Spiractinospora alimapuensis: one gene and its partner. The protein of the gene in region 2 interacts with the protein of the main gene of each other region in a pairwise test. Links are inferred from orthologs where the notes say so. Each region holds a gene or a part of one and is shown on either strand. Other genes may lie near its edges. The genes, in order: J4H86_RS10610 and ctaD.

Region 1 (7,004 bases), 1.1 Mb from region 2 along the record:
GCCGGTAGCACACCATGTCGATGACGACGTCCTTGTTGAACGCCTGGCGGTACTCGAACGCCAGGTGCGCGACGCGCACCACGGCCTCGGGGTCGTCGCCGTTCACGTGGAAGATCGGGGCCTGCACCATGCGCGCGACGTCGGTGGAGTACACGCTGGACCGGCTGTCCTCGGGCGAGGTGGTGTAGCCGACCTGGTTGTTCACGATCACGTGCACGGTGCCGCCGGTGCGGTAGCCGCGAAGCTGGGACAGGTTGAGGGTCTCGGCGACCACGCCCTGGCCCGCGAACGCCGCGTCGCCGTGGATCAGGACCGGCAGCACGGTGAAGCCGTGCTGGCCCTTGTCCAACAGGTCCTGCTTGGCGCGGGCGATGCCCTCGGCCACGGGGTTCACGGCCTCGAGGTGGCTGGGGTTGGCAGCGAGCGTGACGTTGATCTTCTCCCCGGTCGGGGTCTCGAACACGCCGTCGGTGCCCAGGTGGTACTTGACGTCACCCGACCCGTGCGAACTGCGCGGGTCGATGTTGCCCTCGAACTCACCGAAGATCTGCGCGTAGGACTTGCCGCAGATGTTGGCCAGCACGTTGAGGCGGCCCCGGTGGGCCATCCCCATGACGACCTCGTCCAGGGAGCTGCGGGCGGCCTCGGAGATCACCCCGTCCAACAGGGGGATCAGGGACTCTCCGCCCTCCAACGAGAAGCGCTTCTGCCCGACGTACTTGGTCTGCAGGAACGTCTCGAAGGCCTCGGCGCTGTTGAGGCGGCGCAGGATGTGGAGCTGCTCGTCCCGGGAGACGGTGTCGTGGCCACGGCGCTCGATGCGCTCCTGGATCCACTCCCGCTCCTCCGGGCTCTGGATGTGCATGTACTCGATGCCCACGGTGCGGCAGTAGGTGTCGCGGAGGACACCCAGGATGTCGCGCAGCCGCATGACGGGCTTGCCGCCGAATCCACCCGTGGGGAACTCGCGCTCCAGGTCCCACAGGGTGAGTCCGTGTTCCAGGACGTCGAGGTCCGGGTGACGGCGCTGCTTGTACTCCAGCGGGTCGGTGTCGGCCATGAGGTGGCCCCGGACCCGGTAGGCGTGGATCAGCTCCTGGACCCGGCTCGCCTTGTCCAACTCGGTGTCGCGGTTGATGGAGATGTCCTGGACCCAGCGCACCGGCTCGTAGGGCAGGCGCAGGGAGCGGAAGATCTCGTCGTAGAAACCGTCCTCGCCCAGCAGGAGCTGGTGGATACGCCGCAGGAACTCACCCGACTGCGCACCTTGGATGATCCGGTGGTCGTAGGTGGAGGTCAGCGTCATGATCTTGCTGACGGCCAGTTGGTTCAGGGTCTCCGGGGCGGCGCCCTGGAACTCGGCCGGGTACTCCATCGAGCCCACACCGAGGATCGCGCCCTGCCCCTGCATGAACCGGGGAATCGAGTGCACCGTACCGATGCCACCAGGGTTGGTGAGGCTGATCGTGGTGCCCTGGAAGTCGGAGACCGCGAGCTTGCCGGCGCGGGCCTTGCGCACGACCTCCTCGTAGGCGGTCCAGAACTCCTTGAAGTCCAGCGCCTCCGCGCCCTTGATGTTGGGCACGAGGAGCTGACGGGTGCCGTCGGACTTGGGGATGTCGATGGCGAGGCCCAGGTTGACGTGCTTGGGCGTGGCCAGCCCCGGCTTACCGTCCACCTCGGCGTAGGCGGAGTTCATCGCCGGTACGGTGCTCAGCGCCTTCACCATCGCGTAACCGATGATGTGCGTGAAGGAGATCTTCCCGCCGCGCGCCCGCTTGAGGTGGTTGTTGATGACGATGCGGTTGTCGAACAGCAGCTTCACCGGCAGCGAGCGAACACTGGTGGCCATGGGCAGGCCGAGACTGGCCTCCATGTTCGTCGCGGTGCGGGCGGGTGTGCCGCGCATGCGTTCGGTGGTGACGGCGAGCAGGTCGTCCTGCTCCCCGGCCTCCTGCTCTGTGGCCTCGGCCTTGGGGCGACTCGACGAGCCCGCCGCGGCCCGAGGTGCCGCGGGAGTCGTGGCGGCGCTGGCCGACGACGCCCCGGTGGCGCTGCTCGACTTGTAGTCGGCGAAGAAGTTCCACCAGGCCTTATCTACTGAGTTCGGATCGTCGAGGTACCTGCGGTACAGCTCCTCGACCAGCCACTCATTCGGTCCAAAATCCGTGGGGGGTTGCGACGACTCAGACGACACGGCGGTGATCGCCCACTTCCGGTGCTCGCGTGCTGCTGATGGTTGCGGAGACGGCCGCACCCCACGCCACCGTGACGCGACATTGGCCGGTGGAACCGGTGGACGGTCTCCCGGCCACAGGTTACCGAGTTTTGTCACGAGTGTGCCCAGCCTGGGGTGGTGACTCTCCGCTCGTTCACCCCGATGTTCTTCGCGGAGAACGGGAACCGTGGGGGGTTTCGCCGCGTCGCAGTGAATGTGCGGGGCCCGGCAGGACGGCTGGGTCCGGCGGGCGGGGCACGGGGGTTCCGCCGGCCGGACCCAGTGCCGGGCCCCGCAGAAGTCGTCCTGGGGGGCGAACTAGCCTTCACCAGTGAGAACGTCGGAGTTCGTGCCGACGGCCGGGGTGTCGGGCGGCCGCGCGCACCGGTCCACGCGCGGTGACGCGGTCGGTGCGCGGGCGCCGTATCGGTGGCCCCTCCCGGCCACGGGGCCGACGAAACCACGGCCACAGGTGCCCCAGGCCGCTGATTCGGGTGTGTGCGACGCCAAACGGTACGCATGTCGGTGAAATTCCTCGCAGTCGATGCCGCCTTCCTACGATGGCGCCGCGGAGGTGGACACGGAGTGGTTCAGCAGGGATTCGGCGAACTCGAGTTCGCGATCATGGACGCGCTGTGGCGTGCCGAGCAACCGCTCATTGTTCGGGACATCCGCGCGAGCATGTTCTACGACCGCGAGGTCGCCTACACGACGGTGATGACGGTCACCAACATCCTGTTCCACAAGGGGATGCTGCACCGGGAGAAGTCGGGACGGGCCTGGCGGTACTGGCCACAGGAGGACCGCGGCGACCACACGGCGCGGCTCATGCTGGAGGTCCTGGACGGAAGCGACGACCCCAGCACCGCGATGACGCGGTTCATCGAGCGGTGTTCCGAGGAACAGCGACGCCTCATCAGCCGAGCCCTGCACGGCCTCCCGCGTCCGCGACGGGCGACCCCTTAGTGCCGCCCTCGACGTCGGTGGCGTCGGCCACCGGGGTGGTTGCCCCGGGTGAGTGGACCCGGCGGTGAGCGGGGATCGGTCCACACTCCCTCGCCCGCGTCGTGAGCCGCGACACCCGTCCACCTATGCTCGTGCTGTGGATGACCTACGAGTAGCGCGGATGCGCGCCTACGGCGAGAGCATCTTCGCCGAGATGACGCAGTTGGCCGTGGCCACCGAGTCCATCAACCTCGGCCAGGGGTTCCCCGACACCGACGGACCGAAGGCGCTGCGCGAGGCCGCGGCCCGGCACCTCACCGACGGGGTGAACCAGTACCCGCCGGGCGACGGCCACCTTGAGCTGCGCGCGTCGGTCGCTGCCGAACGCGCCGCCCGGTACGGCCAGCGCCTCGACCCCGCCACGGAGATCTACGTGACGGTGGGCGCGACCGCCGGAATCGCCGCCAGCGTGCTCGGCCTGGTCGAGCCCGGGGACGAGGTCGTCGTCTTCGAGCCGATGTACGACTCCTACCCGGCGGTGATCTCGCTGGCCGGCGGCGTGCGCCGGCCCGTCGCCCTGCGCCCCGACGCCACCGGCCGGTTCACCTTCGACCCCGACGAGCTGCGGTCCACCTTCGGGCCGCGCACTCGGATGGTGCTGCTCAACTCTCCGCACAACCCCACCGGGACAGTGTTCACCCGCGAGGAACTGTCCCTGGTCGCGGAGCTGTGCCAACGGCACGACGTCATCGCGGTGACCGACGAGGTGTACGAGTACCTCACCTACGACGATGAGCCCCATGTTCCGCTCGCCACGCTTTCCGGCATGGCCGAACGGACGCTCTCCATCTCCTCGGCGGGCAAGACCTTCGCGGTCACCGGTTGGAAGACCGGATGGGTCATGGGGCCGTCGCCGCTGCTGCGCGCGGTGCGCACCGTGAACCAGTTCCTCACCTTCAGCGCCAACGGCGCGCTGCAGCTCGCCCTCGCCGAAGGACTGACCGGCGAGGCGGACTGGATCAAAGCCCAGAACAGCGCGCTCGCCGACAAACGCGACCGCCTCTCCGCGGGTCTGGCCGACGCCGGCTTCACCGTGCAGCGGAGCTCGGGGACCTACTTCGTCATGGCCGACATCCGTCCCCTGGGCTACCGCGACGGGATCGAGGCCGCCCGCGACCTTCCGCGACGCAGCCGCGTCGCCTGTGTGCCCGCACAGGTCCTCTACGACAACACGGAGGAGGGCCGGCACCTCGTCCGGTTCGCGTTCTGCAAGCGCGACGAGGTACTGGACGAAGCGGTGCGCCGCCTGGGCGCGACCCTGTGAACCCCGGCGGCGAATTCGTGGCCGATGTCGGCCGCCGCGATGGCGAGCCCACCGACGTCCTGCCGCGCGCACTGCGTGACGTGGTCAACGCGACGCGTGGCTTCATGCCCGAGGACGAAGGGCGCGCCCTGTTCGACGCGGCGTCCAAGTACTCCGTGGTCGGGCCCATCGTGGAGATCGGTACCTACTGCGGGAAGTCCACGTTGTACCTGGGGCACGCGGCCCGCCTCGCCGGCGTCAAGGTCGTCACGGTGGACCACCACCGGGGCTCGGAGGAGCACCAGCCGGGGTGGGAGTACCACGACCCGTCCCTGGTGGACCCCGAGATCGACCGGCTCGACACGCTCGGCGCGTTCCGACGAACGGTGGTCCGGGCGGGCATGGAGGACACGATCGTCACGGTCGTGGGGGCCTCCGCCGACGTCGCGGCACTGTGGGGAACGCCGCTGGGGATGGTGTTCGTCGACGGCGGTCACTCCGAGACGGCGGCCCAGACCGACTACGAGGGGTGGAGTCCCCACATCGCACCGGGCGGCGCCCTGGTGCTGCACGACGTCTTCCCCGACCCCGCCGACGGAGGGCGCCCTCCGTACAACGTGTACTGTCGCGCCCTGGCCAGCGGCGCTTTCCGGGAGACAAGTGCCACAGGTTCGCTGCGCGTCCTCGAACGACTGCCGTGAGTCGTGATGTCACCCGGGCCGGATATGCTCCGCTCGGGGTGACGTCGGGAAGCGGTATCGTGTTCGGGAAGTGTCGTTTAGGGTCCCCCCACGGTGTCGTAACGGTACTGAGATCTCCACGGTGAGTCCGTTCCGGCCGCACGCGCGTCGCTATGAGACGAAGCATTCACGAGACTTCATAGGGGGAGTCCCGGCTTCTGGGGGCTGAGGAACTGAGCGAGATGCACGACAGCGACGGCACAAAACCAACCCACCCGTCCGCTGACGACGACCAGACCAGCGGTGCCGACACCGGCGCCGACGAGTCGCGATCCGGCATACCCTCGGGTGCGGACTCACCGGAGTCCGGGCCGAGCGATGGGTCCACGGCGTCAGCCGACCACGTGAACGACGCCGACGAGCCGGAGCTCGCCGACGACGCGTCGGAGGACGCGGGCCCCGCGGACACCGACGTCGGTGCGTTCGACACCCCCCACACCGACAGCGCGTCCAGCCCCGACAGCGGTGACGCCACACCGTTCGCCGACGACTCCGACGCGGCCGAGCCCTCCCTGGGGGGCGGCGCCTTCCACGACAGCGGGAGTTTCTTCCGGGACCGGGTGGCCCGCAACCTCGCGGAACACTACGGGTTACGTCTGGACGAGAACGGACGTCCCCTCGACGACGACGCCGCGACCGCGGACGCCGATCCCGACTTCTCCGCGGTGTCCACGGGTGGCGGCGATGAGGACTACGCCACCGACACCGGCGCCAACGACATCCCGGACCCCGCCGACCTCCCCGACCAGGACGTACGGCCGGGGACGGAACCGTTCTCCGTGGTGGAGGAGTTCGAGTCCGACGCCACGCCGTCGTGGGCTGACTCCGAGGATCGGGGCACCGACGTCGGCCCGTCCACCAGCGTCTTCACCCCGCCCGACCGCGGCGCGGAATCCACGGAGCCGCCGTTCTCCTACCCCGACGCCCCCACGCGCGACCCTTACGACGAGCCGTACGCGGCCTCGGACCGCCCCCACTCCTCCGAGGGTCACGGCTTCGAGAGCGCCGGGTACTCCGAGCGGTCGGACTACGCCGACCCCCCCGAGCGGTTCGGGGCGGAGACACCGTCGGCGTTCACGACGCCGCCCGGCTACGACGATCCGTTCGGGCCCTCGGCCGCGGCGAGCGGTCCCTTCGCGTCCGGCGGCGACACGTCGGACCACGCCGAGGTCAGCGGGGCCGACAACCACGGTCAGGCCTACTCCGGCGACGACGAGACGTCCGGCGGCGACCCGTTCGAGTCCCACCGCGCCCCCGCGGTCCCCGACTTCGGTGACCCCACCGGTGCGGGAGCGACGGGAACGTTCAGTGCGCTGAGTCCCGGAATGGCGGCGGGGTACGGCGCCGGCGGAGAACCACCGGCCGGCGGCCCGGGTGGCCCCCCGGCGATCATTCCCCCAGGCGGGGACGGCCCGAACGGCCCGTCCGGTCCGCAGGAGGTGGCGCCGCACGCCGCGGGCGCGCTCCAATCGGGGTCCTCCGCGACCAAGAAGAAGTCGGCGGCGAAGAAGAAGAAACGACCGAAGAAGAAGCGGCCCCTGTGGTTCCGGCTGACCCGGGCCGGCCTGATCACCGTGTTCGCGGTCGTCCTGTTGGGCCTCGGCGCGTTCGGCGCGGCCTACGCGTTGATCGAGGTCCCCGACGCCACCCAGGAGGGCGCGACGGACCAGGGGTCGACCTTCTACTACAGCGACGGCGAGACGGAGTTCCTGGAACGGGGCACCGACCGTCAGCCCGTCGACCTCGACGACGTGCCCAAGCACGTACAGGACGCCGTACTGGCGGCGGAGGACCACGG
Region 2 (7,104 bases):
GGCGCTGGCCGCCGCGGTGGGTAGGAAGACCCCCGAAAGGGGTTCATCGGGACGCCGAAAAGCCACCTCGGTAGGCTTGACGGGTCATGTCCCCTCTTGACAAGGAGTACGCCGCAGTGCGTATCGCGGTATCCGCCTCCATCGCTACCGACCATCTCATGACCTTCGGAGGGAAGTTCTCCGAGCAGCTCGTCGCTGACCAACTGGAGAACATTTCGCTGTCCTTCCTGGTAGACGAGCTGGAGATGCGGCGCGGTGGCGTCGCCTGCAACATCTCCTACGCCCTGGGCCGTCTCGGCCTCAACCCCGTCCTCGTGGGCGCCGTCGGCGCCGACTTCGGGGAGTACCGCGCCTGGCTGGACCGCCACGGTGTGGATACCTCCCAGGTCCTCGTGTCCAGCACCCGCCACACGGCGCGGTTCGTTTGCACGACCGACCGCGACCAGAACCAGCTCGCCTCCTTCTACCCCGGGGCGATGTCGGAGGCCCGGGACATCGACCTCGGCGCCATCGTGAACCACACCGGCGGCCTCGACCTCGTGCTCATCGGAGCCGACGACCCGCAGGCCATGGTGCTGCGCAGCAAGGAGTGCCGAGAGAAGGGCATCGCGTTCGCGGCCGACCCCTCCCAGCAGCTCGCCATCATGGAGGGCCCCGACGTCCGGGAGCTCATCGAGGGCGCGACCTACATGTTCACCAACGAGTACGAGGCCGGACTCGCCCAGCAGAAGACCGGGTGGAGCGCTGACGAGATCCTGGACCGCGTGGGGACCCGGATCACCACACTCGGTGGGAAGGGCGTCCGTATCGAGCGCAAGGGTGAGCCCCCGGTGCACGTGCGTTCGGCCGCCGTGCGCGAACAGGTCGACCCCACCGGGGTGGGTGACGCCTTCCGTGGTGGTTTCCTCGCCGCTCTCGCGTGGGGCGAGTCACTGGAGCGCGCGGCCGAGGTCGGTAACGCGGTCGCCGTCCACGCCCTGGAGGTCACCGGACCGCAGGAATACGAGCTCACCAAGGAGTCGCTCCTGCGCCGTCTGACCGACTCCTACGGCCCGGAGTCGGCGGCCGCGGTCGAAGGGCACCTGTGAGGGCTTAAGCTGGGATGCTGTAACTGCCACGCGGAACCGCGGCAACGAACGGCGTCACCGCCGTGCCACCCAGAACCAGGCAAGCCTTACCTGGGGGTTTCGCACGCTTCGATCATGACCTGAGAGGACCCACACATGCGCTACACCGGACCCAAGGTGCGGTTGTCACGGCGCGCCGGTGTTCCCTTGACCCGTAAGGCGGTCAAGTACTTCGAGAAGCGGCCGTACCCCCCGGGTGAGCACGGCCGCCGCGTCCGGCGTTCCAACAGTGACTACGGCCTGCGGCAACTGGAGAAGCAGAAGCTGCGCTGGTACTACGACCTGTCCGAGAAGCAGCTCTCCCGTACCTTCGAGAGCGCCCGCAAGCGCTCGGGACGTACGGGTGAGGAGCTCATCGCTGAGCTCGAACTGCGTCTGGCGACCGTGGTGCTGCGTGCGGGGCTCGCCCCCTCCATCTACGCCGCGCGTCAGTTCGTCAACCACGGTCACATCACCGTGGACGGGCGCAAGGTGGACATCCCGTCGTACAAGGTGAAGCCGGGACAGGTCATCGGGGTGCGGGAGAAGTCCCGCGCCATGGTGCCGTTCATCGAGGCCGCCGAAGGCGTGCACGCCGACGAGCGCATCGCTGGCTACCTCGCGGTCAGCCACAAGGAACTCCGCGTCGCCGTGGTCGACCGACCCAAGCGTGACCAGGTTCCGGTGCCGTTCAACGAGCAGCTGGTGGTTGAGTACTACTCCCGCTGACACGGCATTCTGGAGGGCCCTGTCCGGTTCGTCCGGGCGGGGCCTTCCGCTGTGCGGAGCGTGTCGGCGCGCGGGGCGTTCCACAGCATCGGCCACCCCCCGTGGATTCCGGTGAGAGAACCCGGTGACGCGGCTAAGGGGACCCGGTGCGGGCCGCTCTCAGTGCAACGATACGCTCGCCTTAGCTCGCCGCGGTGTACGTGGAACAACCCCGCGCACAGCGCCTGGAGGCGTCGCGGCGAGCCGGGGAGAAAACCGCAGACCTGTTCCTGGCTCGGACCGGTGCCGTGCAACACGCTGGCGGCCAAAGTCCGTGCCGCCAGTGGGGACGGTGGCGCGATATGGTCTCCCCTGAAAACCTAGGACAACCGACAGCCCGCGGGACGCGGGCAGCAACGCTGGGAAGGCATTCCGTGAGTCCGACCCTTCGGAATCGGCATTCGCGCCGATGGGCATCACGTGGCGCCGCGCTCGCCGTACTTGGCCTCGCACTGACGGGCTGTTCGGGAGAGGCCGCGCGCCTTGGTGTGCCGGAGCCGATTACCGCGCAGGGCGAGCGCGTCCTGGACCTCTGGCAGGGGTCGTGGGTGGCGGCGTTCGCGGTGGGCATCCTCGTGTGGGGGTTGATCATCTGGTCGGTGATCTTCCACCGCAAACGTTCGAGCCAACTCCCGCCCCAGGTGCGCTACAACCTCCCGATCGAGGCGCTCTACACCGTGCTGCCGATCGTGGTGATCGCGGTGCTCTTCTACTTCACCGCGCGCGACCAGAACTACATCACCGACACCGACCGTGACCCCGACGTCACCATCGACGTGCTCGCGTACCAGTGGAGCTGGCAGTTCACCTACGACGGCGAGGAGAACATCGAGGGCGACGACGTCGCCGTCTCCGGTGTTCCCGGGCCCGAGGGTTCGCCCCACATGGTCGTGCCCAACGACAGCGTCGTCCACTTCAACCTCGAGTCCCCCGACGTCATCCACTCGTTCTGGATCCCGGCGTTCCTGTTCAAGATGGACGTCATTCCTGGGCAACCCAACGAGTTCCAGGTCGACGTGCATGTTCCCGAGGAAGAGGTCGAGAACGGCGACGCCGTCTTCGAGGGCCGTTGTGCCGAACTCTGCGGCGTCGAGCACTCGCAGATGCTGTTCACCGTCGAGGTCATGTCCCCCGAGGACTACGAGGCCTGGCTCGAGGAGCAGAAGAACAACCCCGCCCCCCTTCCGGACATCGCCGAGCTCGAGGGCGTCGTCGAGGGCGAACAGGACGACGTGCAGCAGGAGCAGGACGAGCAGGAGCAGGCCGAGGAGGAGGCGGCCACATCATGACCACCGTGAGCGAACCCCGCGCTGGCGCGGTGGGAGGAGCGGCGCCGACCCGCAAGGGCTCGGCCGTCGTCAACTGGATGACCTCCACCGACCACAAGATCATCGGGTACATGTACCTGGTGACCGCGTTCTGCTTCTTCCTGATCGCGGGCATCATGGCGCTGCTGATCCGCGCCGAGTTGATGTTCCCCGGCATGCAGGTGATGAGCTACGAACAGTTCAACCAACTGTTCACGATGCACGGCACCATCATGCTGCTGCTGTTCGCGACCCCGCTGTTCGTGGGCTTCGCCAACATCATCATTCCGCTCCAGATCGGAGCGCCCGACGTGGCGTTCCCGCGGATGAACATCTTCGGGTACTACCTGTTCCTGTTCGGTGGCCTCATCGTCATCAGCGGGTTCCTGACCCCCGGCGGGGCGGCCAGCTTCGGCTGGTTCGCCTACACGCCCCTGTCCGACGCGGTGCGGTCGCCCGGCGTGGGTGGCGACCTGTGGATCATGGGCCTCGTCGTGTCCGGTCTGGGCACGATCCTCGCCACCGTCAACTTCATCACCACCATCGTGTGTATGCGCGCTCCGGGCATGACCATGTTCCGGATGTCCATCTTCACGTGGAACGTCCTGTTCACTAGCATCCTCGTGCTGATCGCCTTCCCCGTGCTGACCGCGGCGCTGATCGCGCTCGGCGCCGACCGGATGGTGGGCACCCAGGTGTTCAACCCGGAGCACGGTGGCGCCATCCTGTGGCAACACCTGTTCTGGTTCTTCGGGCACCCCGAGGTCTACATCATCGCGTTGCCCTTCTTCGGTATCGCGACCGAGATCCTGCCGGTGTTCAGCCGTAAGCCCATCTTCGGGTACAAGAGCCTGGTCGCCGCCACCATGGCCATCACCGGGCTTTCGGTCACGGTCTGGGCGCACCACATGTTCCCGACGGGGGCGGTGCTCCTCCCGTTCTTCTCGTTCATGTCGTTCCTGATCGCGGTACCGACCGGGGTGAAGTTCTTCAACTGGGTCGGGACGATGTGGCGTGGGCAACTGACCTTCGAGACGCCGATGCTGTACACCATCGGGTTCCTGGTGACCTTCCTGTTCGGTGGTCTCACCGGTGTTCTGCTGGCGTCCCCGCCGATCGACTTCCACGTCACCGACAGCTACTTCGTGGTGGCGCACTTCCACTACGTCGTGTTCGGCACCGTGGTGTTCGCGATGTTCGCCGGGTTCTACTTCTGGTGGCCGAAGTTCACGGGCAAGATGTTGGACGAGCGGATCGGCAAGATTCAGTTCTGGCTGCTCTTCCTCGGCTTCCACGGCACGTTCCTGGTGCAGCACTGGCTGGGTGCCGCGGGTATGCCGCGCCGCTACGCCGACTACCTGCCCTCCGACGGGTTCACCGAGCTGAACGTGTTCTCGTCGGTGAGCTCGTTCGTGCTCGGCGCCTCCACGCTGCTGTTCTTCTACAACATCTGGAAGACGGCGAAGACGGCCCCGATGGTGCGGGCGGACGACCCGTGGGGCTACGGATGCTCCCTGGAGTGGGCGACGTCCTGCCCGCCGCCGCGGCACAACTTCGTGTCACTGCCGCGGATCCGGTCCGAGCGCCCGACGTTCGACCTCAACCATCCCCATGCCGCCGCGCCCGGCGCCGCCGCGCCGAGCGCGCGTTAGTTTCGAGGAGCAGCAATGAAGAGCCAGGCGTACATATGGGGTGGCATCGGGGCTTTCCTCATCCTGGTCGTCGGCGTATACATCTACTGGATCCTCGCCGAACCCGCGAGCGTGGGTGGGGGCGGCATCGAGTGGACCGGCACCGTCGCGTTGGTCTTCTCGGTTCCCTTCTCCTTCATGGTGGGGTTCTGGATCTGGCAGGCCGCGCGACGCAGTGAGCGTCACCACGGCCTCGCTCCGGAGGACGACAAGGAAGGCGAGATCGCCGAGAACGCCGGCGAGTACGGGTTCTTCAGCCCGCACAGTTGGTGGCCGCTGTTCGTCGCGATGGCGGTGAGCTTCGCCGCGCTGGGCATCGTCTTCGGTTGGTGGATGTTCGCCACGGGGGCCGTCGCCGTAGTGCTGACCGCGCTCGGCTGGGTCTTCGAGTACTACCGCAAGGAGTTCCAGCACTAGACGGTGCTGGCCCGACCGGCGGTGGTTTCACGCCACGAGGTCCGCCCGTCCCAGAACCACTGGGATGGGCGGACCTCTTCGTGTGCCGGCCCACGCGCCCGTGTCCGGTGACTCGTCGGACGCGGTGGTCCCGAACGATTCCGGGACGCTGGAGCCGTCGGAAGCTAATGAGTCCGCACCGGGACGACGAATGAGATTGCCCCGTGATCTGGGGGATGTAGCGTTGTCAGGGTGCGGGTACCAGTCGCGGTATCCTTCTGTGTTCGGACAGCTACGCTGGAGACAGGTTTTTCCCAACGGTGGAACCGTGCGGGAAACCTCAGAGGGGCGCGGCGCGTCCTAGTACAAGGACAGTAAAGCTTCGGGCCACCGTGCGACCCTGGAGGACCCTCTCGTTATGAGCGACGCATCCCTATCCCTGCGTTGGCGGACCGGCGTCGCCGTCGTCGGCGCGCTCGTCCTGTTGAGCGCTGGATGTTCGGGGGCGAGTGAAGCCGCGAACACGGGGGATTCCTCCCCTGACGTCTCGGTGACCGTGACACCCGAGGACGGCTCCGAGTCAGTCCGTCCCGACCTCCCCCTGACGGTCGAGGCCAGCGACGGCACCATCACCGACGTTCAGGTGGACGTCGCCGGTGGCGCGGCGGAGGAGGACGACGGCGCGGAAGAGGTCGCCGCCGAGGGGGAGGACGCGGAGGCCGAGGAGGAGGGGCACACCCTCGACGAGGTCACGGGGTCGCTCAACGAGGAGGAGACCCAGTGGGTCTCCGACTGGACACTGCCCCCCGGCGCCGACCTGACGGTGACGGTGACCGCGGCCAACGAGGACGGGGAGGAGTCCGAGCACGTCTCGGAGTTCTCGACCGAGTCCGCCACCGAGGGACAGCGCCTGGAGATCACCTCCAACTTCCCGACCAGCGGGCAGGAGGTCGGGGTCGGCATGCCGATCATCATCAACTTCGACATGCCCGTGGAGAACAAGGAACAGGTCGAGTCCGCGGTCGAGGTCCTCTCGGAGGAGCCGAACGAGATCGCCGCCAACTGGGTCGGCGACGAGATGATGGTCATGCGTCCCGCCGAGTACTGGGACCCCTACCAGGAGATCACCGTCAACGTGCGGCTGGCGGGCGTGCAGTTCGCCGACGGCCAGTACGCCGACCGCAACTACCAGATCAACTTCGACGTCGGCCGTGAGCAGATCACGGAGATGCACGTCCCCGACCACGAGATGATCGTGTCGGTCGACGGCGAGGTGGAGAAGACCTTCCCGGTCTCCAACGGGGCGGCCAACCGCGAGTTCGACACCACCATGAGCGGAACCCAGCTCACCATGGAGAAGTACACCGACCTCACCATGGACTCCGCCACGGTCGGGATCCCCGAGGGTTCCCCCGGCTACTACCGGCTCGACGTGAAGTACGCGGTGCGCATCTCCAACAGTGGCGAGTTCACCCACGCGGCGGACTACCACAACGACCACGGCGTCCGGAACAACAGCAACGGGTGCACCAACATGCTCACTGAGGACGCGCTGTGGTTCTACGAGAACTCCCTCATGGGCGACCCGGTGGTGAAGTCGGGCACCGACCGCGAGGCCGAGTGGGACAACGGGTGGGCGTACTGGCAGCGTTCCTGGGACGAGTGGATGGAGAACAGCCCGCTCGGTGAGGCCCAGAACACCGGAGAGGCCGGCACGCCCGACGCCCCGCCGGTGGGCGAGGACTCCAGGGACGTGGAGGACACCGAAGGCGAGGAAGGCGCGGACGAGGGCACCGAGGAAGGTGCTGAGGAGCCCGCCGAGTAGGTCAGAGTCTC

What was found.
Region 1: the proteins of ctaD (region 2) and J4H86_RS10610 interact in binary tests that used the Escherichia coli proteins (3 or more experiments, as listed by UniProt). The link is inferred for Spiractinospora alimapuensis from one-to-one orthologs.

Annotation. Positions count from the first base shown.
Region 1 is NZ_CP072467.1:2,332,605-2,339,608, reverse strand. What follows is about bases 2,516-5,415. They hold J4H86_RS10610 (pyridoxal phosphate-dependent aminotransferase), read left to right. Parts: upstream 2,516-3,344; coding sequence 3,345-4,487; downstream 4,488-5,415. Other genes in these bases: J4H86_RS10600 (transglycosylase domain-containing protein), read left to right, coding at 5,389-5,415; J4H86_RS10605 (class I SAM-dependent methyltransferase), read left to right, coding at 4,592-5,167; J4H86_RS10615 (BlaI/MecI/CopY family transcriptional regulator), read left to right, coding at 2,804-3,184. Outside these bases: J4H86_RS10620 (multifunctional oxoglutarate decarboxylase/oxoglutarate dehydrogenase thiamine pyrophosphate-binding subunit/dihydrolipoyllysine-residue succinyltransferase subunit), read right to left, coding at 1-2,197; more of J4H86_RS10600, read left to right, coding at 5,416-7,004. UniProt on the Escherichia coli protein: Shows aminotransferase activity with methionine and histidine as substrates, and to a lesser extent also with phenylalanine.
Region 2 is NZ_CP072467.1:1,203,160-1,210,263, reverse strand. The notes cover bases 2,497-5,496. They hold ctaD (aa3-type cytochrome oxidase subunit I), read left to right. Parts: upstream 2,497-3,159; coding sequence 3,160-4,833; downstream 4,834-5,496. Other genes in these bases: J4H86_RS05560 (cytochrome c oxidase subunit 4), read left to right, coding at 4,849-5,289; ctaC (aa3-type cytochrome oxidase subunit II), read left to right, coding at 2,497-3,163. In the rest of the region: J4H86_RS05580 (carbohydrate kinase family protein), read left to right, coding at 117-1,088; rpsD (30S ribosomal protein S4), read left to right, coding at 1,224-1,835; more of ctaC, read left to right, coding at 2,249-2,496; J4H86_RS05555 (L,D-transpeptidase), read left to right, coding at 5,687-7,093. UniProt on the Escherichia coli protein: Cytochrome bo(3) ubiquinol oxidase is the terminal enzyme in the aerobic respiratory chain of E.coli that predominates when cells are grown at high aeration.